Regions from separate parts of the Brenneria goodwinii genome, predicted to be linked through region 2. Evidence: predicted binding sites of a transcription regulator. Region 2 holds the regulator's gene; the other holds the start of a gene.

Region 1 (15,259 bases), 920 kb from region 2:
CAGATTTTGGCCGCGACGCTGCAATATTTCCAGGCGCTGCTATTTAATCGGATAGCGGTCGGGGTGGTGCAGCAATTGCGTATTGATGTTATGGATGCGGCGCTGCGTCAGCCTCTTAGCACTTTTGATACCCAGCCGGTAGGACAGCTGATATCCCGTGTAACGAATGACACGGAGGTTGTAAAGGATCTGTATGTGATGGTGGTGTCAACCGCACTACGCAGTGCCGCGCTGATTGGCACTATGCTGGTGGCGATGTTCAGCCTGAATTGGCGAATGGCGCTGGTGGCGTTGACCATCTTCCCGGCCGTATTAACCGTCATGCTGATTTATCAGCGTTACAGTACGCCGATTGTGCGTCGGGTACGCAGTTATCTGGCGGATATTAACGATGGCTTTAATGAAATTATCAACGGCATGGGCGTTATTCAGCAATTCCGCCAGCAGGCCCGGTTTGGGGCGCGGCTGAGCGATTACAGTTGGGAGCATTATAAAGCGCGCATGCAGACGTTGCGCCTTGATGGCTTCCTGCTGCGCCCGTTGCTTAGCCTGTTTTCCGCAATGGTATTGTGCGGGTTGTTGATGCAGTTTGGTTTCAGCGCCGTCGGCTCGGTCGGCGTTGGTGTTCTGTACGCGTTTATTAATTATCTTGGACGCCTGAATGAGCCGCTGATTGAACTGACGACTCAGCAGTCGATGTTGCAGCAGGCCGTGGTTGCCGGTGAACGAATCTTCGAGCTGATGGACGGCGCGAAGCAAGGCTATGGCGACGATGCGCGGGCGCTTTCCCACGGACGTGTCGAGATCGATGATGTTTCCTTCTCTTATGGCTCGGGCAAAAAGGTTTTGCAACATATCTCTCTGACTATTCCTGAGCGGGGATTTGTGGCGCTGGTAGGCCATACCGGCAGCGGTAAGAGTACATTGGCTAATCTGTTGATGGGGTATTATCTTCCCGATGAAGGCGAGATCCGTTTGGATGGCCGTCCGCTACAAACGTTATCGCATCAGGTATTACGCCATAATGTGGCAATGGTGCAGCAGGATCCCGTGGTGCTGGCTGAATCTATGTATATGAACATTACGCTGGGGCGTGATATCAGCGAAAACGAAGTATGGCGCGTGCTTGAGATTGTGCAGCTATCCGAGTTGGTGCGCTCGTTCCCTGATGGAATACATACCCTGATTGGGGAACAGGGGAACAACCTATCGACAGGGCAGAAACAGCTGTTGGCGATCGCCCGGGTATTGGTGCAAACACCCAAAATCCTGATATTGGATGAAGCGACGGCGAACATTGATTCCGGCACCGAGCAGGCGGTGCAAAAGGCGCTGAATATTATCCGGGCTCAGACAACGCTGATTGTGATTGCCCACCGCTTATCGACAATTGTTGATGCCGACTCAATTATGGTGCTCCATCATGGACAAGCCGTCGAACAGGGAACGCATGAGCAGTTGCTGCGCCAGCAGGGACGCTATTATCAGATGTATCAGTTGCAGCTGGCAGGAGAAGAACTGGCGGCTACCGTGACTCATGAGTCCGCTACCGTGTCGTAAATTGGCTGCACTTCCAAATACAGCCGCTAGAGGATGGCTATTGTTTGCTTCGCACCATCACTAAGCATATTCATTCTGTTTTTAGCCTCAATGCACTAAAATTACCCGCAATGCACTGACATGGTGCATTGCATGCTCCGCTTTATTGGCGTTTTCTTTTTCCGGCGGTATGTTTTCTACCGTTAACAGACCTTAACCGCGTTCTCCTGGCTGATATCTGCCAGATAAATCATTTATGGCACATCCTTTGCTTTATCATTGCGTGAAGATAATTCGAAATGATGGAAATCCGAGATAGCAGCGGGCGCAAGTCTGAACTTAACGGTTAGGGGGATGATGAATGAAACTGGTTACTGTGGTGATAAAACCATTCAAGCTGGAAGATGTGCGTGAAGCATTATCTTCCGTTGGCATTCAGGGACTAACGGTCACTGAAGTGAAAGGATTCGGGCGCCAGAAAGGACACGCTGAACTGTATCGCGGTGCAGAGTACAGCGTTAACTTTTTGCCAAAAGTGAAAATTGACATCGCAATAGCTGATGATCAGCTGGATGAAGTTATTGATGTAATTAGTAAAGCGGCCTATACCGGAAAAATTGGTGACGGCAAGATTTTTGTCGCTGAATTACAAAGGGTTATTCGTATTCGTACTGGCGAAACTGACGAAGCCGCACTCTAACGCCTGACTTAGATTTGTTAATAGGGATGGATGAAAATGAAAAAACTTGTCTCCTCATTGGGTCTTGGTGTGGCTGCTTTGCTCCCGTCCTGGGCTATGGCCGCGGCACCAACGATCGATAAAGCAGATAATGCCTTTATTATGATTTGTACCGCTTTGGTACTTTTTATGACCATACCTGGGATTGCATTGTTTTATGGTGGCTTGATTCGTTCTAAGAACGTACTTTCCATGCTGTCACAGGTTATTGTTTCTTTTGCGCTGGTTTGTATTTTATGGGTTGTGTATGGCTACAGCCTGGCCTTCAGTGAAGGCAACGCGTTCTTCGGCGGTTTTTCCAACTTTATGCTGAAGGGCATCTCCATTGATTCGATTACCGGTACGTTCTACCAGTACATCCACATCGCTTATCAAGCCTCATTCGCTTGCATCACCGTGGGGCTGATTGTGGGCGCCATTGCTGAACGTGTTCGTTTTTCTGCCGTGCTGATTTTCGTCGCAATATGGCTGACGTTCTCTTACCTGCCAATGACTCACATGGTCTGGGGCGGTGGTTACCTGGCTGCTGACGGCGCTCTGGATTTCGCCGGTGGTACGGTGGTGCATATTAACGCTGCCGTTGCTGGTTTGGTCGGCGCTTATCTGTTGGGCAAACGTGCCGGCTTCGGTAAAGAAGCGCTTAAACCGCACAATTTGCCGATGGTGTTTATTGGTACGGCGGTTCTGTATATCGGCTGGTTTGGCTTTAACGCCGGTTCCGCCGGGGCTGCTAACGAAATTGCCGGTCTGGCGTTCCTCAATACGGTGGTTGCTACTGCCGCAGCAATCCTGGCATGGGTTATCGGTGAGTGGATGGCTCGCGGTAAGCCTTCTTTGCTGGGCGCATGTTCGGGTTGTATCGCCGGTCTGGTGGCGATTACTCCAGCAGCGGGTACCGTTGGCGTCGGTGGCGGCCTGATTATTGGCGTCGCCGCGGGTATCGCCGGTCTGTGGGGCGTAACCGTACTGAAAAGATGGCTGCGCGTTGATGACCCGTGTGATGTGTTCGGCGTTCATGGCGTCTGTGGCATCGTCGGTTGTATCCTGACAGGCGTATTCACCTCCGCTTCTCTGGGCGGGGTAGGTTATGCCGAAGGCGTAACCATGGCTCATCAGGTTTGGGTTCAGTTGTTCAGTGTTATTGTCTGCTTCGTATGGACTGGCGTTGTTTCCTTTATCGCTTTCAAAGTGGCCGATATGGTCGTTGGCCTGCGTGTACCTGAAGAACAGGAACGCGAAGGTCTGGACGTCAACAGCCATGGCGAGAATGCTTACAACCAGTAAGTAATGTGAACAGCCATTAATAAGCAGGGCGTCGGATAATCTCCACGCCCTTTTTTTTTATTCTGCTCAGGGGACTATCCCAATCGTATTTTTAATGCTGGTGGTAGCGTATAACGCCCTCTTGTGCGCTGGATGCGACCAGTACGCCTTCTCTGGTATAAAATTGTCCGCGCACAAACCCTCTGGCACCTGAGGCAGAGGTGCTTTCCACGGAATATAACAACCAGTCATCCAAACGGAAATCACGATGGAACCACATCGAATGATCGATGGTGGCGACTTGCATACCTGGTTCCAGAAAGCCAATGCCGTGCGGTTGTAATGCGGTTAACAGAAAATTGCAGTCGGATGTGTAGCCAAGCAGATACTGATGAATCCTTTCATCATCGGGCAGTGGGCCGTTAGCACGACACCAGACATGTCGTACCGGCGCTTCCACTTTTCCTTTTAATGGGTTGTGAAACTTTACCGGGCGAAATTCAATGGGCCTGGGTCTGGTAAATTTTTCACGGAATTGTAGCGGCAGTAAATGCGCGAAACTTTGCGCGATCTCCTGCTCTGACTTGAGCGCTTCCGGGGGCGTAACGGCGGGCATTACATTCTGATGTTCAAATCCAGCCTCGTGGCTTTGAAACGATGCCATCATATAAAATATCGGTTTACCATTCTGAATGGCGTTGACCCGGCGAGCGCTGAAGCTATTGCCATCACGCAGGTTTTCCACATCATAAATAATGGGTTTCTGACTATCTCCGGGTAGCAGGAAGTAGCTGTGGAGCGAATGGATTTTACGGTCTGTTGGCACGGTCTGCTTGGCTGCCGACATAGCCTGACCCACTACTTGGCCGCCAAACACCCGGCGCAACCCTAAATCATCACTGTTTCCCCGAAATAATCCTTCCTCGATTTTTTCCAAATTGAGAAGATCGAGAAGGTTTTGTAGTGCCTGGCTCATGGTGTTGGCCTCATTGGTCGAAGGTTATTTAGATTAAGAGGGCTAACGGGTTGAATTTAGTAATTTAAATTATTTATCAGGGAAATATCAGAATTTTGCACTATCAATTATTCTATTTGGTGAACCATACTACTTATATCCTTCAACTTTAAAGTTGCTGGCATTGGTTTTCCGCTCTTTAGAATCTATCGTGATAAATGAACGCCGGTTTTTCTAATGCCGGCAGTCTGACAATAATAAAGGAGACTGACCGAAATGAAATTATGGCATATCTTTGGCAGTATCACGTTATCGATGGTTTTAACCGCCTGCGCTGACAGAAGTGATTATGGCACTTCTCCTGAAACTGGGGCGCCTGTGAGCGCCGCTTCAGCTCAACATCAAACACTATCAATGCCTGCTGTCACCGGGACGGTGAATATTCGTCAGCGTATTGCCTTACCGGCTGATGCGGTATTGACGGTTACGGTATCTGATGCCTCCGTGCCAGATGCGCCTTCAAAAGTGATCAGCCAGCGTGTGAGCCGCACTGAGGGGAAACAGGCTCCTTTCACCTTCGCGTTACCGTATAATCCGGCTGATATTCAACCTAATGCCCGTATTTTACTCAGCTCGGCCATCGCGATAAACCACAGGGTGGTGATGGTGACGGAAAATGTCGTACCGGTTATCACCAATGGCGTAAATAGCGCCGATCTGGTTATGGTTCCTGTCACGTCAGTGCCTTTGCCGGTGCAAGGACAAGGTCAAGGACAAAGCACTGAACCGTTGACGCCGCCAGCGCCAGCAAAAATGCTGCCATCATCTCAACCCGTTCAATCTGTTTGGTAACGATAGCTAAATCCGTGCGTGCCATGAGGTTATGGCGCGCATAGCCAACGGAACGTAGCGAGATCGATTTTTCCCTGCCGGTTAAAGATAACTCCCTCGGCCTGTAACGCTAATTTTTGGCGTTGGCGATCGTCGCCGATAAGCGATATCTCGCCTTTTCGGTTTATCACTCGGTGCCAGGGGAGTTTACTGTCTTTGGGTAAGCGCTTCAGTACGCCGCCAACTTGCCTGGAGGCTCGCGGCGAACCGGCCATCAGGGCGACATCGCCATAGGTGGCTATTTTCCCGTATGGGATCGCGGCCACAATTTGAAAAACACGTTGCTGGAACGTATCCATTTCTTCTGCCATCAACAGAACCTTGCTTTTTCAATCGGTAAAAGGACATAGCGTGGCGTAGCACTTTGGGTAAGAAAACAACGATTGGCATGCGTCAGCTTGCAATTGAACTGCCCATCACCCATAATGCCCACCGCTCTATAGTAATGAATATTTAGTTAGAGCTGTCAATGGAGGCCCTGTCGGTTCTCCCGCAACACCAACCTGTGGACTCGGTCAGGTCCGGAAGGAAGCAGCCGCAGCAGGAGACGTGTGTGCCGGGATGTAGCTGGCAGGGCCTCCACCAATTTCCTCTTTGTATCCATTCTCTTGTAAAAAACTTAAAGAATCTTAAGTTAATTTTGTTAACCGGTTTATATGCTATCGCTGATTGCCTGTATGGGTTTAATCTTTATACGTATGCGGCCATTGTTGCCCCTCTGACTTATTCCGCTATTTGGTTTTTTTCATTACCGGATTCCAATGAATTCGGGTACAGGCGTTTCACCTTCGCGCATAGCTTGTAGGCAAACGTTTGATGACGATTTATTGGGCGCAATATACCTGTTGAGACTGATATAGAATAATCAGAATTATTGTAATGAGTTTATCAATTGTATTGTGAGGAAAGTATCGGTTATCGTGGCCCGAGCATCGCTATAAAACTCAGTATTCTAATTATTTTTGCTATATAAAATACACTTTGTTACAACTCCAGATTCTATCTAGATGTAAAAAAACAATAGAAAACAAAGGCCGATAATGACATCGGCGCAATGCATTAATTTATCACGGTGTCAGTATACTTTTGCGTCGGGGGAATTAACGGACATATTTCCATACCGCGGTGGGAACTTTGTCGTATAGCTTGTTCATCGTCAGTTCTGCCAGACGATGATCCGCCGCAGAATAGAACATCTCCAGTTCATCGTTGGAGAGCTCATACTTGTTTTTCTCAATAACACGTTCCAATGTGTCTATGGTTGTGCATTTACGTAAACGCATCAAATAATCGATTTTTTTCATGTTGGCCTTTATGCTAACAGTACCTGGTGGTTAATAAATATAAGATAAATTATTGCTTAAGTTTTAGCAGGCGTACAGATGTCCCCTTCTGAGAACATTCCGAATAATCTTTCTTTAGATTTCTTCCATCCGCGCAATTCAGCATCATTGATGCCATAGTTGCTAAACAGGACATAAGTGTCATCCAAATACTTTTCAACCCGCTGAGAAAGCTCGTTTTCGTCAGGATATTTTATTTTAAATGTGAGAATAAATGTAGCGATATGCTCAATAAGTTCATTTAATTGGAGATTGATCGCAGATGTCGGGTCATTGACCCAGCCGTGGCTGCTATCGCCTAACGTAGCAATGCTTTCGTCGCATAGATTCTCACATAAGAATCTGAGTTGGGCAATATCATAATTTTTGGGTGTGTACTCATCCATATCAATCCCTCCGTTAAGCCGTTATTCAGTGTTACTTCAGTTAACACCTGGTAAACAGGCAGACTGACAAAACTCATAAGAGAATAGCCTTAACCATGTTTCTACAATCATGATGCCTACGTGCAAGAGTTCAACGTCTGGGATTTAGACAACCACAATTTAGCCCACAATGGTTTTACACCTCCCGATACCGACAGAGTATCTTTTCATTTTAATGAAAACAAGAGACGCTCACGCTGCGCCATTTTGATACATATCGGGTCGTTCTGTATATAACTATAGCAAAAGAGTCAGTAAGATTCGCGGGCATTAGATAAGGTTTTTAATGCTATTTATCAGGATTAAATCACAGAACTTTCCAATGATGGAATAGTTTGTGAATAACCATAATATCAGACTATTAATTTAATTTGTGTATCGAGCACGATGCCATAACAGACGGAAGATAACCGCTGTTCGCTTAGTGTAAAGATATGTATCAATAAGCTGTTTTTTATCCTGTTGTTTTTATTGTTTTTATTTATTGCATAAAAAAGCCCTGTTACATTGATAACAGAGCTGTAGAGAGTTGTTACGGAAATAGAATCAGCTTTTCTTCTTCTTTCTGCCCTGCACGGCTTTAAAGCGAGGGTTGGTTTTACATATCACATAGATACGCCCGCGACGGCGTACTACTATGCAGTCTTTATGACGTTTTTTCGCCGAATGTAGAGAGCTAAGCACCTGCATTTGAATATTCCTCTTTATCCCCACCATCTTTCAGGCTATGACCGTATGGCTTTCCTAAATGACTCAACGCTTTCCTTGGGATTTCACCATTTTTAGGATGATTCCTGTAACGTTAGAATCGGCCTCAGGAAAATGTATCCTTCACGGAGTTAGTTAAGCGCACTGACTTTGGCGGTTTCTGCCTGATTGACCTGAACGAATTATTTGAAAAAGTTGCCGAAGCGCTGTTGGAATCGAGCTGTGCTGCCTTCTTTGGCATATTCTTTCTGCTTCCCGGTATAGTAAGGATGGGAGGCGGAGGAAACATCAATGGTGACGTAAGGGTAGCTGTCGCCATCCAACTCGATGGTGCGTTCAGTTTTAATGGTTGAACCGATTCTGTAATACATATCGGCGCTGGTATCATGAAATACCACGGTCCGATAGTCTGGATGGATGCCTTTCTTCATCATTCCTCTCATTGTTATGTTATAACATAACTATATATTGCGCTTTTTCATTGCGCGGTTCAACCATGGTGTTTGTAAGGTTATGGTGGTCATGTAGGGAATGCGCGACGTATCCCGTGGTGAAAAAGTGAAAAGGGGGAATAAAAAAGGCCGCGAATCGCGGCCTTTGCAGAATGGGAACGTTGGCGTTCTAATTACCGATGTTGGGACTCTATCTCTTCATTTTTCTTACTAAAGCGGCGGCGGACCACCACAAAGAACACTGGAACGAAGAAGATAGCCAATACGGTTGCGGTAATCATCCCGCCCATTACACCCGTCCCTACGGCGTTCTGAGCGCCGGAACCTGCGCCAGAGCTGATAACCAGCGGTACAACCCCGAGGATAAAGGCGAGGGAGGTCATCAGGATCGGGCGTAAACGCATACGTACCGCATCCAGCGTTGCCTCAATCAAACCTTTACCTTCTTTTTCCATCAGATCCTTAGCAAATTCGACGATCAGGATGGCGTTTTTCGCCGATAGCCCAATGGTTGTCAGCAGGCCCACCTTAAAGTAGACGTCGTTTTCAAGACCGCGCATGGATGCGGCTATCACAGCTCCCAGAATACCCAGAGGCACTACCAGCATAACCGAGAATGGAATCGACCAACTTTCGTACAGGGCCGCCAGACACAGGAAGACCACTATCAGGGATATGGTATACAGCGCCGGCGCCTGACTGCCGGACAAGAGTTCCTGATAGGACATGCCCGTCCATTCGTATCCCACGCCGTTTGGCAGCTTGGTGACGAACTCTTCCATCAGAGCCATTGCTTCACCGGTACTTTTACCTGGCGCCGCTTCACCCTGTATTTGCATGGAAGGCTGACCGTTATAGCGCTCCAGACGTGGAGAACCATATTCCCAATGGCTTTGCGAGAAAGCGGAGAAGGGGACCATCTGGCCATTACTGCCGCGTACATACCAGTTTTTAATATCATCCGGCAGCATACGGAAAGGCGCGTCGCCCTGCACATACACTTTCTTCACCCGGCCGCGGTCGATAAAGTCATTCACATAACTTCCGCCCAACGCCGTCGCCAGCGTAGCGTTGACATCCGACAGAGCAACGCCCAGCGCCTGAGCTTTCTCATGATCGACATCAAGCCGGAACTGCGGTGTATCCTCCATGCCATTCGGACGAACCTGAACCAGCATATCCGGTCGTTGCGCGGCCATACCTAACAGCTGGTTACGTGCCTGCGTGAGCTGTTCATGCCCCAGGTTGGCCTGATCGATCAACTGGAAGTCAAACCCGGTCGCCGTTCCCAGTTCGACGATCGCGGGAACGTTGGTCGCGATCACAATCCCTTCTTTGATTTGGCTGAATGCGGCGTTGGCCCGGGCGGCGATAGCCGCAACCTTATGCTCCGCGCCGTCACGCTCGCTCCAGTCTTTCAGGCTGGCAAATGCCAGACCCGCGTTCTGACCGCGGCCTGAGAAACCGAAACCGCTGACCGTAAAGACCGATCTTACGGTATCTTTCTCGTTCTCCAGATAGTAATTGGCCAACCGGTCCATCACTTTTTGGGTGTTTTCCTGTGTCGCCCCGGCCGGAAGTTGCACGATGTTCAGCAGCACCCCCTGATCTTCTTCGGGCAGGAAAGAGCTTGGCAAGCGCAAGAATAAAAGCGCCAGACCCACGACAATCAGCAGATAAACCACCAGATATCGACCCGTGCTGCGCAGAATATTGGCAATGCTGTCGGTGTAGTGGTGCGTACTTTTTTCGAACAGTCTGTTAAACCAGCCGAAGAAACCTGTTTTCTCGCCGTGGTCGCCTTTAGCGATGGGTTTTAACAACGTGGCGCAGAGTGCCGGAGTTAAAATCAATGCGACAAGAACAGAGAGCACCATCGCGGAAACAATCGTGATGGAAAACTGGCGGTAGATGGCGCCGGTTGATCCGCCGGTAAAGGCCATCGGAACAAATACCGCAGAGAGCACCAGCGCTATCCCGACCAGGGCGCCTTGTATCTGCTCCATCGATTTTTTGGTGGCCTCTTTCGGCGGCAATCCTTCTTCCGCCATCACGCGTTCAACGTTTTCCACTACCACGATGGCATCATCCACCAGCAAGCCGATGGCGAGCACCATCCCAAACATGGTGAGGGTGTTGATGGAGTAGCCGAACGCCGAAATAATGGCGAATGTGCCCAACAGTACAACGGGTACGGCGATGGTTGGGATCAATGTCGCACGGAAGTTCTGCAAAAACAGATACATCACCAGGAATACCAACACGATGGCTTCCACCAGCGTTTTCACCACTTCGTTAATGGAAATCTTAACGAACGGTGTCGTGTCGTACGGATAAACCACGTTTAACCCGGTCGGGAAGAACTCTTGCAGTCGGGATAATTCGTTTTTTACCGAAGAAGCCGTATCCAATGCGTTGGCGCCGGTGGCGAGTTTAATCCCGATACCGGCGGCGGGCTGGCCGTTGTAGCGGGCGATGATGTCATAACCTTCCGCGCCGAGCTCAACACGCGCCACGTCTTTCAGGCGTACTTGTGAGCCGTCTGTATTAACCTTCAGTAAAATGTTGGAAAATTCTTCGGGCGATTTCAGCCGCGTTTGCGCGATGATCGAGGCATTCAACTCTTGGCCTGCCACCGGCGGCGTCCCACCAAGCTGACCCGCGGCGATCTGGTTATTTTGCACCGTAATGGCCGCCGTAACGTCGCCGGTCGTCAGCTGATAGTTATTCAGCTTATTCGGATCAAGCCAGATACGCATGGCATACTGCGAGCCGAACAACTGCACATCACCGACGCCGTTGGTACGACTGATGGGATCCTGCACATTGGCGGCCACGTAGTCAGCGATATCCTGCTGCGTCATTTTGCCGTCATTGCTGATGAAAGCGGCGACCATCAGGAAGCTGCTGCTTGATTTCTGAACGCTAACCCCTTGTTGCTGAACCTCTTGCGGCAGCAAAGGCATTGCCAACTGAAGTTTGTTCTGTACCTGAACCTGCGCGATGTCAGGGTCGGTGCTCGCATCAAAGGTCAGCGTAATCTGCACCGTACCTGATGAGTCGCTGCTGGAGGCCATATACATCAGGTTATCGATACCGTTCATATTCTGTTCGATAACCTGCGTTACGGAGTCTTGCAGCGTTGAGGCATCCGCTCCCGGATAGGTCGCTGTAATCTCAATTGCCGGGGGCGCAATCGTCGGGTATTGCGCGATAGGCAACCTCACGATCGCCAGCGCCCCAGCCAACATCACAACGATGGCGATTACCCATGCAAAAATGGGTCGATCTATAAAAAACTTAGCCATGAATTACCGGCTCCTGTTAAGACTTCGCGGATTCAGCCGGCGACTGCTGCGGCTGTTCGTTCTCTTGAGCGACTTCTTTTACTGTCACCTGTATGCCGGGTTGGATTTTTTGCAGGCCTGTCAAAATGACGCGATCACCCTCTTTTAAACCGTCGGTAACCAGCCATTTATTGCCAATCGCCTTGGATGTGGTCACGCTGCGGATTTCAACTTTGTCACCTTCTCCCACGACCATGGCTGTCGCTTCACCTCTGGGGGTACGGGTAATGCCCATCTGGGGAACCAGCACCGCGTTGTTTTGTACACCGGCATCCAGACGTGCGCGAACGAACATTCCAGGTAAAAGGTCGTGATCCGGGTTAGGGAAAATGGCCCGTAGGGTGATGGAACCGGTGGTTTCATCTACGGTCACGTCAGAAAACTCCAGCGTGCCGGGATGTGAATACTCAGTACCATTTTCCAGCAGCAGGCGGACATTCGCTTTGCCTTCGCTTTGTTTCAGCGTGCCGTTTTCCAGATCTTTTTTCAGTCGCAGAAAATCATTACTTGATTGCGTGACATCGACATACATCGGATCGAGCTGTTGTACGGTGGTTAATGCAACGGTTTGACCGGAGGAAACCAGCGCGCCTTCCGTCACCGTTGATTTACCCACCCGTCCTGATATCGGCGCAATGACTTTGGTGTAAGCAAGGTTGATTTGGGCATTATCTACCGAGGCCTTGGCGGCCTGTACACTGGCGTCAGCCTGACGGGATGTCGAGACCGCCTGATCGTAATCCTGTTTGCTGATGTAGTTGGTGCCCAACAATGGTTTGTAGCGGTTAACCGTCAGACGGGCGATTTCAGCGCTTGCCTCGGCTTGGGCCAGTGAACCTTTAGCGCTATTGTAGGCAGCCTGATAGGGCGCGGGATCAATTTGATACAGCGATGAACCAGCCTGAATATCGCTGCCTTCAACAAAGTTGCGCTTCAGGATAATCCCGCCGACCTGAGGACGGACTTCCGCAATGCGATAGGCATTGGTGCGGCCTGGCAAGTCTGTCGTTACATTAAGCTCCTGGGTTTTCAACGTTACAATGCCGACTTCAGGTGCTGATTGCTGTGCTCCAGCCTGTTGTGTATTATCACATCCCGTGAGAATTAAGCCGCCAGAAAGCATCAGAACTGCCGCCAGAGGCGTTAGCCCTCTGTTTTTGTTCATAGATAAACCCCAAGTATCCGATTTGAAATTGACCAATGGATCACGCGCTTTAAAACCCATTGCTGCGATAATTTTATGTACGTGCTATGTTACATACATACTCGAATGTATGTAAATCATACTTTCTTTCAAATACAGCGATATGGCACGAAAAACCAAACAACAAGCTCAAGAAACCCGACAACAGATACTGGATGCAGCATTGAGAGTCTTCTCAGAGCATGGCGTGTCTGCAACATCGCTGGCTGATATTGCCATGACCGCAGGTGTGACCCGTGGCGCTATTTACTGGCATTTTAAAAACAAAGCTGAACTGTTTAACGAAATATGGATTCAGGCTGAGTTAAAGCTCAATCAGTTTGAAATAGAGTATCAGACAAAATTTCCTGATAATCCACTCTATGTTATGCGGGAAATATTGATTTATATGCTTCGTTTAACGGTGAGTGACTGTCAGTGGCGATCGATGATGGAAATCATCTTTCATAAATGTGAGTTTGTGGGTGAAATGTTGCCATCGCTTAATGCCCGTAAAGCGTGTTACCTCGATTGTTACTCTGATATTGAAGGCTATTTAATACGCTGTATTCATATGGGATTGCTGCCGGAAGATATTCAGCCCCGTCGGGCCGCCATTGCGCTGCGCGCGTATTTCTCCGGCCTGATGGAGAACTGGCTGTTTATGCCGGAAAGTTTCGATCTTAATCGGGATGCTCCAGAACTGGTTGACTCCTTCATTGATATGCTGCGTTTTAGCAACACGTTACGCCAGCCGGACTGATGCCGGAAATTCAGGGGCCATGCGCCGCCCTGATAACGAATGACCTCGTTTATCTCTTCAACAGCGCAGGTCTCAGGTCGCGGATGCGCCTTGCGCTATCCATCTTTTTAGACTGGCGGATGTTACTTCGTCTCTTCGGCGTGGTTTTCTTCCCGCGCTTTTTTCTGCAAATCCCGGCGTACAATTTCCAGCGCGGCCAACGCAACCTGCGGTTCTATCTGGTTATCTTCCAGCAACATAATGAGATCGATCGCCAGTTTGATTTCAGGCGCCGCATTTTCCAGTGACATTTCTCTTTACCTTTTTCATCTGTCATAGATTTTTCACATATAGCAGAAAATCCAGGCGTGTCTCCAGAATTTACAGACCCTGTTCCCTGCGTTCGATCAATCGTTCCAGTCTCGTTAGCGCCTGACGGCAGCGGGTCAATCGTCCTTCAAGGGCCGCCAATTCTTTTTGCAGGCGTTGCTGCTCGCTGAATTGAGTTTGCGTGTCCAGCAGGCTTTCTCTGTCATGGATCATCGACAGCAGGCGCCTTTCATAATCCTGGTGCTCGGCCAGTTTATGATAAAGATCCTGGGGCTGCTTTTGGGCCGTTTGTTCCTGGCGCCGTAAAGATTGGGTCGCTAACTCACGCTGCAGCGCCGTAATTTGCCTCACCAGTCTTTCAGCCATGAACGCCACACGCTCAGTGCGTTGCTCGGTAACTAGCTGCCTGATGGACTGGAAATTCAGAGTCACTTCATGGAAATAATCTTTTAGCCGCGTGCCATAGCTGCTAAACAGTTGCCGATCGAAACGCGATTGCGGAACGGATTTATCCGCCAACGGTTCGATCTCTTTTGCCAGCGAATCAATTTGTTGTTCAAGCGCGAGCAGCAATTTGTGAGTATTCACACTGTTCCTTATACCGATGAATGCAGCAGATTTATCTTTGGGGCTGAAACGCTCTTCATGTCAAAACATTATTCTCTGTCTTCCCACTTGCGAATATAGCATCTGATACGGCCTGCTTACGGAAATATTGATTTCCATAATGTAATGATGACTACCATTAACAAGCGTTCAATGTTGATGATAAAGTATCTGCGCCGGGTTGCGCTTTACTTACCCATTAACGCTGGATTGAATAAAGGTGAATATGTATCGCGCGTTGCTGATTGTCATGGGGTGGGTGGCTGTCGTTTTGGCAACGTTAGGTGTTGTGTTGCCTTTGTTGCCGACCACGCCGTTTTTATTGTTGGCGGCCTGGTGTTTCGCCCGTTCGTCGCCGCGTTTTCATTACTGGTTGTTATATCGTTCCTGGTTCGGGGGATATTTACGCCACTGGCAGCAACATCGGGCTTTGCCTCCGGGCGCGAAATGGAAAGCGGTTGTCGTTATTTTGCTGACGTTTACGCTTTCTCTTTGGCTGGTTAAGATTGGTTGGGTAAGGGTTCTCTTGTTGGTGATTATGGCGATTTTACTGACCTTTATGCTTCGTCTGCCGGTCGTTGATTCGGAGCAGCAAAAGATTTCCAAAAGAAATTGATGACGCATCGCCTCCGTGCGGCCCGCTGTTTCAACGCATCGCGTTGGCCTATTAGGCGTATATGGCGAGTCCACGGCAAAAAACACGCTGAGATCGCGGGGACTGTTGCATTTATTGCCC
Region 2 (15,259 bases):
CAGCAAGGCAAAAAGTAAATCAACGGGTTGATTATCAATGGCATCGAATGCGACAGGTTGTTCCAACTGGATAAATACCCCGACTGCTCCCAGTACATCCTCCCCTTCAAGTTTGCCATGAGGGATGGCGATGCCATTTCCGATACCGGTGCTGCCCATGCGTTCACGAATGAGCAAGGCGTCAAAGATAATCTGCGTGGGCAGATTCAGCTGTTTGGCGGCCAGCTCGCTAATGATTTCCAATGCCCGTTTTTTGCTTTGGCAATGGACGGCGCTTTGGGTGCACTCGGGACGTAACACTGTGCTGAGTTGCAATATGGGATCGTTGTTCATTTTATATTCACCTGACGGTGCGTTCACTCCGTATGAGCCTGGCCCATAAAACCTATGGACCAGGTCTGATCTCTGGTTAAACGGCCAGAGAGGAAAATCAGTGTTGTTTGAGCTTGTCTTTATGCTTGTTCAACTGCCGGGCCAGTTTATCGATTAAGAGATCGATGGCCGCGTACATATCTTCCGCTTCTGATGTGGCATGCAGCTCTCCGCCATTAACGTGGAGCGTGGCGTCGGCGATCTTTTGCACTTTCTCCACTTTAAGTATCACATTGACCTGGTTAATGCGGTCGAAAAATTGCTCCAACTTGGCGAATTTGGTATTCACGAAATCGCGTAGAGGCTCGGTAATTTCGATATGGTGTCCGGTAATGTTGAGCTGCATAGCGTCTTCCTTCTAGTTGAGATCAAACCAATTGTTTACGCTGGTTCGATGGTGGGATAGATAAAGACTCTCGATATTTCGCAACGGTACGCCGCGCCACGATAATGCCTTGCTCGGAGAGCAGCGTGGTGAGCTTACTGTCGCTTAACGGTTTGGCGGGGTTCTCCGCAGCGATTAACTTCTTGACCAGCGCCCGGATCGCCGTTGAGGAGGCTTCCCCCCCATTATCGGTATTCACATGGCTGGAGAAGAAGTATTTTAGTTCAAAAATGCCGCGCGGACTGTGCAGGAACTTCTGCGTCGTCACACGGGAAATCGTGGATTCATGCATATCGACGACCTGGGCGATATCCGCCAGAACCATCGGCTTCATGAATTCTTCGCCCTGATCAAAGAATTCCTGCTGCTGTTCGACGATGCAGCGGGTGACCTTGAGCAGCGTATCATTACGGCTTTCCAGACTTTTGATTAACCAGCGGGCTTCCTGTAAGTGGCTGCGGATAAACTGGCCGTCGCTGTCGCTGCGCACGCTGTTGCCTAGCGCGGCATACTGCTGATTAATCTGTAACCGGGGGATGCTGTCGGTATTCAGTTCCACCACCCAGCGGCCATGAATTTTCCGCACCAGAACATCCGGAATAACATATTCCGACTCACCGGTGTTGATTGACTGACCCGGACGGGGATCGAGGGACTGAATCAGCGCCAATGCTTCTTTTAGCACCTCTTCTTTCAGCCGGGTGGCGCGGATCAGACTGCGGAAATCATGATTTGCCAGCAGGTCGAGGTACTCGCTGACGATCAGTCGCGCCTCCGCGAGACGAGGCGTATCGTCGGCGAATTGGGAGAGCTGAACCAACAGACAGTCACGCAGATCGCGGGCCGCAACGCCAACGGGATCAAAACGCTGAACGCGTTTCAGCACCGCTTCGACTTCATCCAGCGTAACGCTTTCATCGCCGATGCTGTCGAGAATGTCTTCCAGCGGCACGGTGAGATAACCCGTGGTGTCTACGGCATCGACGATGGATGTCGCGATGGCGGCATCGGTATCGGAAAAGGGCGTCAGTTCGACCTGCCACATCAGGTAATCCTGCAGGGTTTGGGTGGTTTCCCCCTGGTAGATCGGTAATTCTTCATCGCGATAATCGGTGCCGGTGCCGGATGGCGTGCCTGCGGAATAGATCTCATCCCAGGTTGCGTCAAGCGGTAACTCTTCCGGCATATCTTTTTGTTCAAGCGCTTCGCCGGTATCCAGTGAATCGCTGTCTGTGGTCTCAAATGACTCGATTTCTTCGTGATTGTCCGTCTGCTCAAGTAACGGATTGCTTTCCAGCGCCAGTTGAATCTCTTGTTGCAGTTCAAGCGTGGACAGTTGCAACAGACGGATTGCCTGCTGTAGCTGTGGAGTCATGGCCAGTTGCTGGCTAAGCCTGAGTTGCAAACCTTGCTTCATAAGTTGCGCTAACTTCCTTTATATTCCCTGTATCTTTCCGGTTGCAGCGCTGCCGGTTTCCCTTGCTGAACCCAGACTGAAATCCTGAGAAATCATTCGGTTACCGCTTTGCTGCGCCCTGAAATCTATTGGGGCTAAAATATGCAATAAAAACCTACCCTATCAGAGTCTAAAGCCTTCGCCCAGATAGACGCGTTTTACCTGCTCGTCGGCCAGTATCTCCGTCGGTGAGCCGTGAGCGATTAAATGCCCCTGACTAACGATATAGGCGCGCTCACAGACATCCAGCGTTTCGCGGACGTTATGATCGGTTATCAACACGCCCAGTCCGCTGTCACGCAGATGCTCAATTATTTTTTTTATATCAATCACCGAAATGGGGTCAACACCGGCAAAAGGTTCATCCAGCAGGATAAATTTAGGATTCGCCGCCAGTGCGCGGGCGATTTCCACCCGGCGTCTTTCCCCACCGGAGAGCGATTGTCCCAGACTATCGCGCAAATGAATAATATGGAATTCTTCCATCAGTTCATTCGCCCGATCTTCCTGCTGCTCAGAGGTTAGATCCTTGCGGATCTGCAATATCGCCATCAGGTTGTCGTACACGCTTAACCGGCGAAAGATCGAGGCTTCCTGCGGTAGGTAGCCGATACCTCTAAGCGCGCGATCGTGGAGCGGAAGCAGACTGATATCTTCGTCATCGATCACGATCCGCCCTGCGTCACGCTGGACAATGCCCACAACCATATAAAACGTCGTGGTTTTCCCGGCGCCGTTCGGGCCCAACAGACCGACGATTTCGCCGGAGTTAACGGTCAGGCTGACATCTTCCACGACCTTACGGCCTTTATACGCCTTAGCCAGGTTTTCTGCGATTAATGTTGCCATAAGTTATTCAGTGACTCGTGGTTTCGAGGGTTGAGAATTGGAGGTTTGTCCCTGATTCTCTTTTTGCTGAAGTTGAGAAGGAACCAATACCGTGGTAACGCGTTTGCCTTTGTCGCTGAACGCTTCCATTTGCTGCTGCTTCACCAAATAAGTGATGCGGTCGCCTTTGACGTTGCTATCCAACTGTTCCAGATAGGCGTCGCCGGTCAGCACCAGAAAATCATTAGCCAGTTCGTAACGGATTTTTTGGGCGCGCCCTTTCACCGGCTTGCCGTTGTCCTGCATTTGGTAAAATGTGACCGGATTGCCGTATCCTTCCACTACTTCGCGGCCTTGCTCGCCCTGTGGGCGGGTGACCACCACTTTATCGGCCTTTACCTCGATTGTTCCCTGCTTGACCACCACGTTACCGGTAAAGGTCACGGTGTTGCTCTGCATATCCAGAGACTGCTGTGCTGAATCAATGTGAATGGGCTGATTGCTATCCCCGGTCACGGCGAAGATCGGAACGCTAACGGCTAACAGCGAGCTGGCGAGCAGGGTGTTACGCAGCGAATTATTTATTGTTTTGAATTTCATAGGAGGTTTTTACCTTTTCGATCAACTCGGCTGTTTTCTCACGCAGATTACCACGCATTTTCATCCCGTTAGAGGTGAAACTGGCGCCATACAGGGTAACCTCGTCGTCGGAAGAGACATCCTGAGTCACCAGATTGACCTGGGCGTTGTCGGTTTTAATCCGCTCCAACTGTGAATCATTCGTCAGACTGTTGACCTCAACGTGGCCATACAGATAGAGCATTTTTTCTTTGGTTAGTTTGGCGCGATCGGCGCGCACCGACCAGGTGGCCGTTCCCTGGTCGTTAAACAGCGTGGCGACGGGCGTCGTGAACCAACTGAGCTGCTCGTCGTCGAAATACTCCGCTTTGTCTGCAATCAGCCGATAGGTTAGTTTCCCGTCCGGGCTGTAAACCAGCGTCGTGGTTTTTTCGCTGGTATAGACCGGCGCCACATTGCCTGGGTTATCCGGCGCCGACTCCGTATCCTGATCGGTTAAATTCCAGCCGATCAACACGAGTACCAGCAGTGCCAGCAAGGCTGTCAGCCAACGCTTTGTTTTACTCATATCGACAACCCTTTGGCATCTTCCAGCTTACCTTGTGAGAGCAGAATTAAATCGCAAAGTTCACGCACCGCGCCACGCCCGCCGGCGATACGCGTAACATAGTCCGCCCGCGGCAGCAGCATCGGATGCGCGTCCGCAACGGCAACGCTCAGCCCCACTTGCGACATTACCGGCCAGTCGATCAGATCGTCGCCGATATAGGCCGTCTGGCTGGCCTTCACCGACAGTTTATCCAACAGATCGTTGAAGGCCAAAATCTTGTCCGATTGTCCCTGATAAAGATGCGTGATCCCCAATGTTTTACAACGATCGACCAGCATATTGGCCGATCGGCCGGTAATGATGGCAACCTCGATCCCGGATGTCAGCAAACAACGGATGCCGTAACCGTCCCGGACGTTGAATGCTTTCAGCTCTTCGCCCTGATTGCCCATGTAAATCAAGCCATCAGACAGCACGCCGTCGACATCGCAAATCAACAAACGAACTTCACGGGCTTTATCCAGTACCTGACGATCGACAGGTCCATAGCAGGTAGCGGTTTGTGCCCCGGTTTCACTCATTCAGGTTTATCCTTGCTTCTTTCACTCTACAGTATGGGATCACACGACGCCGGCACGCAGCATATCGTGCATGTGAACGATACCGAGCAGCCGGCTGTTCTCCGCGACCAGCAACGATGTAATGTGGCGGGATTGCATCAGATTCAGGGCATCCACCGCCAGCGTTTGCGGCGTAACGCGAATGCCGCCCGCGGTCATAACATCAGCAATACGGGCGCTGTTCAAGTCAATATTCATGTCGAATATTCTGCGCAGGTCGCCGTCGGTGAAGATCCCCTGGATATTCATCTCCGCGTCGCAGATTACCGTCATCCCCAGATTTTTGCGCGTAATTTCCAGCAGCGCGTCACGCAGAGAGGCGTCAAGGGGAACGTGCGGGATTTCATCGCCGGAGTGCATTATATCGCTGACGCGCAGCAGCAGTTTGCGACCCAGTGCGCCGCCGGGGTGGGATAAGGCAAAATCTTCGGCGGTGAAACCGCGCGCCTGTAATAGCGCCACCGCCATGGCGTCGCCCATCACCAGCGTCGCCGTCGTGCTGCTGGTGGGCGCCAGCCCAAGCGGGCAGGCTTCCTGCGGAACGTGAACGCATAGATGGATGTCGGCGGCTTTTCCCATCGTGCTTTCAGGGTTGCCCGTCATGCAGATCAGGAAAATTTTCTGGCGTTTCAATACCGGGATCAGCGATAAAATTTCATTGGATTCGCCGGAGTTGGAAATGGCTATCACAATATCGTGCGGCGTGACCATTCCCAGATCGCCGTGGCTGGCTTCACCCGGATGGACGAAAAACGCCGGGGTGCCGGTGCTGGCGAAGGTGGCGGCCATTTTGCAACCGACATGGCCGGATTTCCCCATGCCCATCACCACCACTTTCCCCTGGCAGTAGAATATCTTTTCACAGGCCTGGGTGAAGTTGCCGTCGATGTATTGGTCGAGTTGCGCCAGCCCGTCGCGTTCAATGTTCAGTACCTGTTTACCTGCTTGCTGAAAATCAAAACCGGGTTGTAGTTCAAAATGTGACATACCTGGATAATCCTGCTTGTTTTGATGTTCTGGTTAGGGAAAAAAGAACAACGCCGAAAGGTAAGCGATGAAAGCACATAATAAAAGTGCGCCGGCGCCTTGTCCGATGCAGCGTTTTTTGCTGAGGCAAAGCGCGGTCAGCAGCGCGCTGGCCCCCAGCATGACCCAGTAATCGCGCTGGAATGCCAGTGGGTTGAGCGCTCCCGGAGAAAGCAGCGCCGGTACGCCCAGAACGATCGCGATATTAAAAATATTCGAGCCAATCAGATTGCCCAGCGCAATATCATCTTCTTTTTTCAGCGTGCCAACAATCGCCGTCGCCAATTCCGGCAGGCTGGTGCCGATCGCCAGAACGGTCAGGCCGATGGTCAATTCGCTGATGTGAAAATGGCGGGCTATCACGGTGGCGTTATCGATCACCATGCGAGCGGCCATCGGCAGAATAATCAGGCCGAGGATCAGCCATAAGATGGCGACCGTCTGATTGCTGTCTTCCTGCGGCAATTCCGCCAACTGTTCCTGCGCCAGGGCATCGGAGCCATCCTGCTGGGCCAGACGCGTCATTCTGAACATCAGCAGCATAAACAGTCCGGCGGCGATCAACAGTAACACGCCGTCCGTGCGGCTCAGGTAACTATCATGCAGCAGAAAGCCGCATAAAACGGTGACCAACAGCATAAGCGGAAATTCGCGGCGCAGCAGTTCGGAATGAACCGTTAAAGGGCGGATCAACGCGGCGCTGCCGAGGATTAACAGAATATTCGCAATATTTGAGCCCAAAACGTTACCCACGGCCATATCGATCTGTTGGTTTAACGCCGCCGTGACGGACACAATCAGTTCTGGCAGAGAGGTTCCGAACCCGACGATGGTGATACCGATAATCAGCGGGGATATGCCAAAAGAACGCGCGAGAACCGCCGCGCCATAGACCAGACGATCGGCGCCATAGACCAGTAATACCAAACCAACTATCAAGAGTACGGTTGCAAAAAGCATGCAGCGTCCTTTATTGAGGTATAATTACTGGCTTAAGCGATGTAAACCAGCAGTTTTGGACGAATTCTGAACGAAAAGGATGCTTTTCATCATTAGCGCTAATTCTGACTGCGTGAGGCGGAAAAGTAAAACCTATGGCAGTTTTGTTTCAGCCCCTTTAGACAAGAAGTTACCGTAATTTTTTGTAAAATTCGGGCCACGGACAAGGGCGGCCGTTACGCTTTATAGATACGTTCATATTACAGTTATTCGTTAAACCGGAACGAACATACGTAATATGCTGATCGGTAAGGAATATAAGATAATGGACCATGAGACTACTAATCTGGTTGAAATTCGCGGTCTGAATTTTCGGCGCGGGAAACGGCAGATTTTCACCGATATCACGCTCAATGTTCCCAGGGGGAAGATCACCGCGATTATGGGGCCTTCCGGTATCGGTAAAACGACATTGTTGCGCTTGATTGGCGGGCAGATACCGCCGGATAGCGGTGAAATCTGGTTTGATGGCGACAACATTCCGGCGCTTTCACGTTCTGCGCTGTATGAAGCCCGTAAAAAAATGAGCATGTTGTTTCAATCCGGCGCGTTATTCACCGACCTGAACGTGTTCGATAACGTCGCCTGGCCGCTGCGCGAGCACAGCCGTTTGCCGGAGCCGCTGTTGCACAGCACCGTCATGATGAAACTGGAGGCGGTGGGCCTGCGCGGCGCCGCCTCGCTGATGCCCGCCGAGCTTTCCGGCGGGATGGCCCGTCGCGCCGCGCTGGCGCGGGCGATTGCGCTTGATCCGCAACTGATTATGTTTGATGAACCTTTCGTCGGTCAGGATCCGATAACCATGGGAACGCTGGTGAAGCTAATTGATGAACTGAATCACGCACTGGGCGTCACCTGCGTCGTCGTTTCTCATGATGTGCCGGAAGTGATGAGCATCGCCGACTACGCTTACATCATCGCCGAGCAGCAGGTTGTGGCTGAAGGCACGACGGCGCAATTGCAAATGAACGATGACTCCCGCGTACGTCAGTTTCTGGACGGCGTCGCCGACGGGCCGGTTCCTTTCCGTTATCCGGCGGGTGACTATAAAACCGCACTGCTAGGTTCATCTGGGGGTTAAATAATTCATGTTTTTACAGGCATTGGCGTCGCTGGGACGTCAGGGAATTTCTACCTGTGCTTCTTTTGGCCGTGCCGGACTGATGCTGTTCAATGCATTAGTGGGCAAGCCTGAATTCAGGAAACAGTGGCCGCAGCTCATCAAACAGCTTTACAGCGTGGGTGTGCAGTCGCTGTTGATTATTATGGTATCCGGCCTGTTCATCGGCATGGTGCTGGGGCTGCAGGGTTATCTTGTTCTGACCACCTATAGCGCTGAAGCCAGTCTGGGGATGATGGTCGCCCTATCGTTGCTGCGCGAGCTCGGCCCGGTCGTCACGGCGTTGCTGTTTGCCGGTCGCGCCGGTTCGGCACTGACGGCGGAGATTGGCCTGATGAAGGCCACCGAGCAGCTTTCCAGCATGGAAATGATGGCGGTCGATCCGCTAAGGCGCGTGGTGGCCCCGCGTTTCTGGGCTGGGGTAATCAGTATGCCGCTGTTGACGATCATCTTTGTCGCCATTGGTATCTGGGGCGGATCGTTGGTCGGCGTTGACTGGAAGGGCATAGATAGCGGATTTTTCTGGTCGGCCATGCAGGGGGCCGTTGAGTGGCGGCAGGACATGCTGAACTGCTTGATTAAAAGCGTGGTTTTCGCCATCACGGTGACCTGGATTGCGCTGTTTAATGGTTATGATGCGATTCCTACTTCAGAAGGGATCAGCCGTGCAACGACCCGTACCGTCGTGCATTCATCATTAGCGGTATTGGGATTGGATTTTGTGCTGACAGCACTGATGTTTGGGAACTGAGTCGATGCAAACAAAGAAAAATGAAATCTGGGTTGGCGTATTTATACTGATTGCGCTGTTCGCCATTATCTTTTTGTGTCTGAGAGTGGCCGATCTCAAGTCAATCGGCAGCGAGCCTACCTATCGTTTATACGCGACGTTTGACAATATCGGCGGGTTGAAGGCCCGTTCGCCGATAAGAGTCGGCGGCGTAGTTATAGGCAGGGTTGCGGATATTTCTCTTGACGAGAAAACGTACCTTCCTCGCGTGGCGATGGATATCGAGCAACGTTACGACCATATTCCGGACACCAGCTCTCTGGCTATCCGCACGTCCGGCCTGTTGGGCGAACAGTATCTGGCGTTGAATATCGGTTTTGAGGATGAGGAGATGGGAACGTCGATCCTGAAAGACGGCGGCGTCATTCAGGACACCAAGTCAGCCATGGTGCTGGAGGATCTCATCGGTCAATTCTTATATAAGAGCGGCGGCAACAACGAGGATAATGCCGGGCAGGGGAATTCGGCGCCGGCCGCAGATGCGACGGCGGCACCTGCGCCTCAGGATCAACCCGTAACTTCACATCCATAAGAGGATAGCTGCATGTTTAAACGTTTACTGATAGTGGCTTTGCTGGTGGTTGCGCCATTGGCCAGCGCCGCGGATCAAACGAATCCTTACCGCCTGATGAGCGAAGCGGCGGAAAAAACTTTTACCCGCCTGAAAACCGAGCAGCCGCGCATCAGACAAAATCCGGACTATCTGCGTAACGTTGTGCGCGAAGAACTGCTGCCGTATGTGCAGATCAGATATGCCGGCGCATTGGTCCTCGGCCGTTACTATAAAGATGCCACGCCGGCGCAACGCGATGCCTATTTCAAGGCTTTTGAAGCCTATCTGGAACAGGCATACGGCCAGGCGCTGGCGCTATATCACGGACAAACCTATCAGATCGCGCCTGAGCAGCCGTTGGGCGACGCCAATATTATCGCCATTCGCGTGACGATTATCGATAGCGGCGGCCGTCCGCCGGTTCGCCTTGATTTCCAGTGGCGCAAGAATACGCAAACCGGCTATTGGCAGGCTTATGACATGATTGCCGAAGGCGTCAGTATGATTACCACCAAGCAAAATGAATGGGCGACGACGCTGCGCCAGAAAGGCGTTGATGGCCTGACCCAGCAGTTGGAAGCGGCGTCGAAACAACCCATTACGCTGGATAAGCAAAACTAATCTGGGTAAGAAAAATGGATAATGCACTGAGCTGGCAGTCACAGCAAGCAACGCTGGTTTTAGCCGGTGGTCTGGATCGTGAAACGCTGTTGCCGCTCTGGCAACAGCGTGAGATGTTACTGGCAGATAAGACCACGCTGGATGTGTCTGGACTAAGCCGGGTCGACTCCGCCGGTCTGGCTTTGTTGATTCATTTTTATTACCAGCGCTCGCTGAATGGGGGAGAGCTGAGAATCATCGGGGCGGGCGATCGGTTAAAAACGCTAATCGCACTGTATAACCTGAATGAAATCATTCCTGTTGAGTCAGGCGTATAGCCAGTCTCGACAATATGTTATCCGTATCCCCTTTTGGCGTTGCACATTAGGGGCTTTTTCCTTGTTTAAGACAGCGCCGTATTCAACTAATATACCACCCTGTTTATCATCCCCCCCTGACATAGAAATCGAGAGCGATGGAAAATAACGAAATTAAAGATGTGCTGATGAATGCATTGGCGCTGGAGGAAGTCCACGTATCCGGCGATGGCAGCCACTTTCAGGTCATTGCCGTAGGTGAGCTGTTCGCCGGAATGAGTCGAGTGAAAAAGCAGCAGGCCGTTTATACTCCACTGACGGAGTATATCGCGGACAACCGCATCCACGCCCTGTCAATCAAGGCATATACGCCGGAAGAATGGCAGCGCGACCGTAAGCTTAATGGTTTTTAAGCCTGCGGCCATGTGACGCAATATTGAATTTGAAACACTGAGAAACAGCCGCTATGGATAAATTTCGTGTGCAGGGGCCAACCCGGCTCACTGGTGAAGTCACCGTTTCCGGGGCCAAGAATGCGGCCCTGCCCATCCTGTTTGCCGCTTTGCTCGCGGAAGAGCCGGTGGAAATCCAGAATGTACCAAAGCTGAGAGACATTGATACCACGATGAAACTCCTCAGCCAGCTGGGCGCGCGCGTTGAACGTAATGGTTCGGTACACGTTGACGCCAGCGAGGTTAATGTATTCTGTGCGCCTTATGATTTGGTAAAAACCATGCGGGCTTCCATCTGGGCCTTGGGGCCGCTGGTGGCGCGTTTTGGACAAGGACAGGTTTCACTGCCCGGCGGGTGCGCCATCGGTGCGCGTCCGGTTGATTTACATATCAGCGGCCTTGAACAGCTTGGGGCGGAAATCACCCTGGAAGAGGGCTATGTCAAGGCTTCGGTGAAGGGGCGTCTGCAAGGGGCGCACATCGTGATGGATAAGGTCAGCGTGGGCGCCACGGTGACCATCATGAGCGCGGCAACGCTGGCCGAAGGAACCACCGTCATCGAAAACGCGGCGCGCGAGCCGGAAATCGTCGATACGGCGAACTTCCTGAATACGCTGGGCGCGAAAATCAGCGGCGCGGGCAGCGACAAGGTCGTCATTGAAGGCGTCGCGCGTTTGGGCGGCGGTGTCTATCGTGTGTTGCCGGACCGTATTGAAACCGGGACGTTCCTTGTCGCGGCGGCGATTTCAGGCGGTAAAGTGGTCTGCCGTCATACCCGTCCCGATACGTTGGATGCGGTGTTGGCGAAACTGCGTGAAGCCGGGGCGGATATCGAAACCGGCGAGGATTGGATTAGCCTGGATATGCATGGCCGGCGGCCGAAAGCCGTGACGATCCGCACCGCGCCTCATCCCGGCTTCCCGACGGATATGCAGGCGCAGTTCAGCCTGTTGAATCTGGTTGCTGAAGGAACCGGTGTGATTACCGAAACGATTTTTGAAAATCGCTTTATGCACGTGCCGGAGCTGATCCGCATGGGCGCCCAGGCGGAAATTGAAAGCAATACGGTGATCTGCCACGGTGTGGAAAAACTGTCTGGCGCGCAGGTTATGGCGACGGATTTACGCGCATCGGCCAGTCTGGTGCTGGCTGGCTGTATCGCCGAAGGCGTGACGGTGGTCGATCGCATTTACCATATCGATCGTGGCTACGAGCGTATTGAAGATAAGTTGCGCGCGCTGGGCGCCAATATCGAACGCGTGAAAGAAAGCGACTAGCCAATGAAAGCAGACCGGGTGGCTTATCGCTACCCGGTAAAGTCGCTGACAAAACCTTCCAAACCCGTCATTCCCGCGCAGGCGGGAATCAGCTAATGGCTGTTTACGGTTTCAGCGGGAGATTCCCGGCCACTACTGCGGGAATGACAGGCGTGGGGTTGCGGAGGATGACGGTGGCGCATTATGGGCTATGTCATCAACCTCGGATGGTTATCCGCCTGTCCGCCGAATGAGAGCGGTTAGTTAACCGGAAATTCCTGAATCGTCATATTCAGCGTGAGCGATTTTTTATCCCGTTCGATGGTTACGGGAATGACGGTGCCCGGATGTAACTCCGCCACCTGATCCATGGTTTCGATAACCGAGCGGGTAGGCTTGTTGTTAACGCTCAGCAGAATATCGTTAACCTGGATGCCCGCTTTATCCGCAGGTCCGCCCGGATCGACCGTTTTCACCAGGATCCCGCTCATTCTTCCCTGTTCGATGCCTTTCTGGTCGAGATTTTCCATCTGTATACCGTTAATGCCGATATAACCACGGATGACACGGCCATCACGGATAAGTTTGTCCATCACCTTGGTCGCCAGGGCGACAGGAATAGCGAAGCTGATGCCTTCCGGCGTTTCTCCATCGCTGCTTTTATCGAAAGACAACGTATTGATGCCAACCAGTTCGCCCAGCGTATTAACCAAGGCGCCGCCCGAGTTGCCCCGGTTAATTGACGCATCGGTTTGCAAAAGGTTTTGCCGCCCGTTCTGGCGGTTATCCCCGGCGGCGCTGAGCCCGACACGGCCCGTGGCGCTGATGATCCCCTGCGTGATGGTCTGCCCCAGGTTGTAGGGGTTGCCAATCGCCATCACCACATCGCCGATATGCGCGGTGCGGTTCGGGTTAATTGGAATGACAGGCAGACCGGCGCCGTTAATCTGCAGTACGGCCAGATCGGTCAAGCTATCTGAACCAACAACCATCGCCTCAAAAAGTCGGCCGTCTTGCAGTGCAACCAGAATCTGCTGTGCGTTATTAATCACATGTTTATTGGTTAGGATGTAACCATTTTCGCTCATAATCACGCCGGAACCGAGAGTTTGAACATTAAGTTCATTCAACTGATCCGGATTGGGAACACGGTTATAAACATTTACCACGGCGGGCGCGGCCCGACGTACGCCATGGTAATAGCTTAACGGCGCATCTTCGGCGTACTTGTCATTATTATCATTACTGCTCTGAAGCAAAGGCGTACCGGTTCGCAGCATCGGTAAGGCGAATAGCAGAAGGCCGGCGACGATCACTCCAATCAGTGTGGAACGGAATAACTTAACAAGCATGGGCGTGTTTTTTACTGTAAAAAAGAATTATGACGTGAGAATACCATGAGATAAACGGGCACTGCATGGCGCAGTGCCCGATTTTTTATGCTAGCCGTCTTCGACGTTAAAAAACGCGCTCGGCGTTAACGCAGTAGCAGGTAAATTGTTTCGTCGCCACGCACGATATTGAGCGCCAGAACAACCGGTTTCGCTTCCAGAATTTTACGCAATTGAGTGATGTTTTCTACTCGTTCACGGTTTACGCCGATAATGATATCGCCTTTCTGCAGACCTATCTGAGCGGCCGGCGAATCTTTAGTGACATTATCAATCTGGACGCCTTTGCTGCCATTTTTCAACTGACCGTTGGTCAGCGAAGCGCCCTGCAGGGCGGGGTACAGCGTTTCCGCATTGGTCGTGGTTGTGTTGCTGTTATCCAGCACCACGCTGACTTCCATCTGTTTCCCGTCGCGCAGCAGGCCGACTTTCACGGTTTTACCCGGCGCCGTTGTGCCGACCTTGGCGCGCAGTTCCGCAAAGCTGCTGATCGGTTTACCATCCAGCGATGTCAGCACGTCGCCCGCTTTTATCCCGGCTTTCGCCGCGGCGGATTGCGGCAGCACCTCGCTGACGAAAGCGCCGCGCTGCACATCAACCTTAAAGGCTTTCGCCATTTCGGATGTCATCTCGCTGCCTTTGATGCCCAGGAGACCCCGTCTTACTTCACCAAACTCAACCAACTGCTGAGCCAGATTCTGGGCCATATTGCTGGGGATCGCGAAGCCAATGCCGATATTGCCACCGCCAGGAGCCAGAATGGCGGTATTAATACCGATCAGTTCGCCGTTCAGGTTAACCAGTGCGCCGCCGGAGTTGCCCCGGTTAATCGAGGCGTCTGTCTGGATGAAGTTTTCCAACCCTTCCAGATTCAGCCCGCTGCGGCCCAGTGCGGAGATAATACCGGATGTCGCCGTTTGCCCAAGACCGAAGGGGTTTCCCACGGCCACGGCGAAATCGCCGACGCGTAGGCGATCGGAGTCCGCCATTTTGATTTCAACGAGATTTTTGGCATCGACTAACTGCAGCAGGGCGATATCGCTCTGCTCGTCACGGCCGATCAGTTTGGCTTCGTATTCACGCCCGTCATTCAACTGTACGCGGATCTTGTCAGCATTATTAATGACGTGATTATTGGTCAGAACATAGCCTTTCGCCGCATCGATAATCACACCGGAACCCAATCCGGCGAACGGTCGGGCGCTTTGCTTGTCTTGCGGAGCGTTGGGACCAAAGAAGAATTTGAACTCTTCCGGCACGCGCTGGCTCTGCGTCCTGGTGCCTTCGATATGTACGCTGACCACGGCGGGTAAGACTTTTTCCAGCATAGGAGCCAGGCTGGGAAGCTGCTGCTGCCCCGGTATGACCGCAGGCAGCGTAGCGTGAGCTGCCGGGAGCGATGATAGAGTTAGGCCTATGCTCATCGCCAGTGCACTAAATAATAAAGATTTTTTCTTCATTGTTGATTAACTCTCTCACAACCTGCGGATGAATAAAACGATGATATATAAACTTAAACATATGGTGAAGAGTCTGACTGGCGATTGGTGTGTAAAGTTCACTGCTGTTTCGTCAGTAGATTGTAACCATAGCTTACGCGGGGGGCTTTCACGGGGACAGGCGGGCTGAACGCGTGAGGCCGGAACAAGCCTCACGCTGAATCAGCGCGCGTTTACTTGCGCAGCGGGGGCTCGCCGCGCAACAAACCGGATGCGCCGTCAGAATAGTCGCGCGGAGGCATATCCACCGGCGCCTGATCGTTGTCCGCCTCTGCTTCGGTTAAGCGATATTTAAAGGGATTATCCTGACCGGGAACGTCGGGCAACAAGTTGTTGGAGCTTTTCGCCATGTGCTGGTAAAGCTGGCGGTAATCACGCGCCATGTTGTCCAGCAGCTCTGCGCTACGGGCAAAATGCCCGACCAGTTCCTGACGATACTCTTCCAGTTCCGCTTTGCTTTTTTCCA

The links. Region 2 encodes sigma-54, which starts transcription at its own class of promoters, with help from an activator protein. Its sites were predicted from a motif close to GTTGGCACANNTTTCGCTNT; they were not measured.
Positions count from the first base shown of each region.
Region 1: the regulator sigma-54 is predicted to act here: its motif matches at 1,795-1,814, upstream of glnK (P-II family nitrogen regulator).

Region 1 is NZ_CP014137.1:2,910,297-2,925,555, reverse strand. It holds gene ACN28R_RS13090 (SmdB family multidrug efflux ABC transporter permease/ATP-binding protein) at 1-1,560, shown strand, start outside; gene glnK (P-II family nitrogen regulator) at 1,901-2,239, shown strand; gene amtB (ammonium transporter AmtB) at 2,276-3,562, shown strand; gene tesB (acyl-CoA thioesterase II) at 3,654-4,517, opposite strand; gene ACN28R_RS13070 (YbaY family lipoprotein) at 4,773-5,348, shown strand; gene ACN28R_RS13065 (MGMT family protein) at 5,378-5,698, opposite strand; RNA gene ffs (signal recognition particle sRNA small type) at 5,867-5,963, shown strand; gene ACN28R_RS13055 (HHA domain-containing protein) at 6,488-6,691, opposite strand; gene tomB (Hha toxicity modulator TomB) at 6,748-7,116, opposite strand; gene ykgO (type B 50S ribosomal protein L36) at 7,702-7,845, opposite strand; gene ACN28R_RS13040 (type B 50S ribosomal protein L31) at 8,046-8,294, opposite strand; gene ACN28R_RS13035 (efflux RND transporter permease subunit) at 8,489-11,623, opposite strand; gene ACN28R_RS13030 (efflux RND transporter periplasmic adaptor subunit) at 11,640-12,827, opposite strand; gene acrR (multidrug efflux transporter transcriptional repressor AcrR) at 12,970-13,608, shown strand; gene rsmS (pleiotropic regulatory protein RsmS) at 13,731-13,898, opposite strand; gene priC (primosomal replication protein PriC) at 13,969-14,505, opposite strand; gene ACN28R_RS13010 (DUF454 family protein) at 14,750-15,139, shown strand.
Region 2 is NZ_CP014137.1:3,833,011-3,848,269, reverse strand. It holds gene ptsN (PTS IIA-like nitrogen regulatory protein PtsN) at 1-333, opposite strand, end outside; gene hpf (ribosome hibernation promoting factor) at 431-718, opposite strand; gene rpoN (RNA polymerase factor sigma-54) at 741-2,174, opposite strand; gene lptB (LPS export ABC transporter ATP-binding protein) at 2,337-3,062, opposite strand; gene lptA (lipopolysaccharide ABC transporter substrate-binding protein LptA) at 3,066-3,641, opposite strand; gene lptC (LPS export ABC transporter periplasmic protein LptC) at 3,619-4,188, opposite strand; gene kdsC (3-deoxy-manno-octulosonate-8-phosphatase KdsC) at 4,185-4,751, opposite strand; gene kdsD (arabinose-5-phosphate isomerase KdsD) at 4,791-5,777, opposite strand; gene ACN28R_RS17060 (calcium/sodium antiporter) at 5,811-6,776, opposite strand; gene mlaF (phospholipid ABC transporter ATP-binding protein MlaF) at 7,081-7,896, shown strand; gene mlaE (lipid asymmetry maintenance ABC transporter permease subunit MlaE) at 7,904-8,686, shown strand; gene mlaD (outer membrane lipid asymmetry maintenance protein MlaD) at 8,691-9,257, shown strand; gene mlaC (phospholipid-binding protein MlaC) at 9,270-9,899, shown strand; gene mlaB (lipid asymmetry maintenance protein MlaB) at 9,914-10,216, shown strand; gene ibaG (BolA family iron metabolism protein IbaG) at 10,354-10,608, shown strand; gene murA (UDP-N-acetylglucosamine 1-carboxyvinyltransferase) at 10,662-11,924, shown strand; gene degS (outer membrane-stress sensor serine endopeptidase DegS) at 12,164-13,255, opposite strand; gene degQ (serine endoprotease DegQ) at 13,381-14,754, opposite strand; gene zapG (Z-ring associated protein ZapG) at 14,967-15,259, opposite strand, start outside.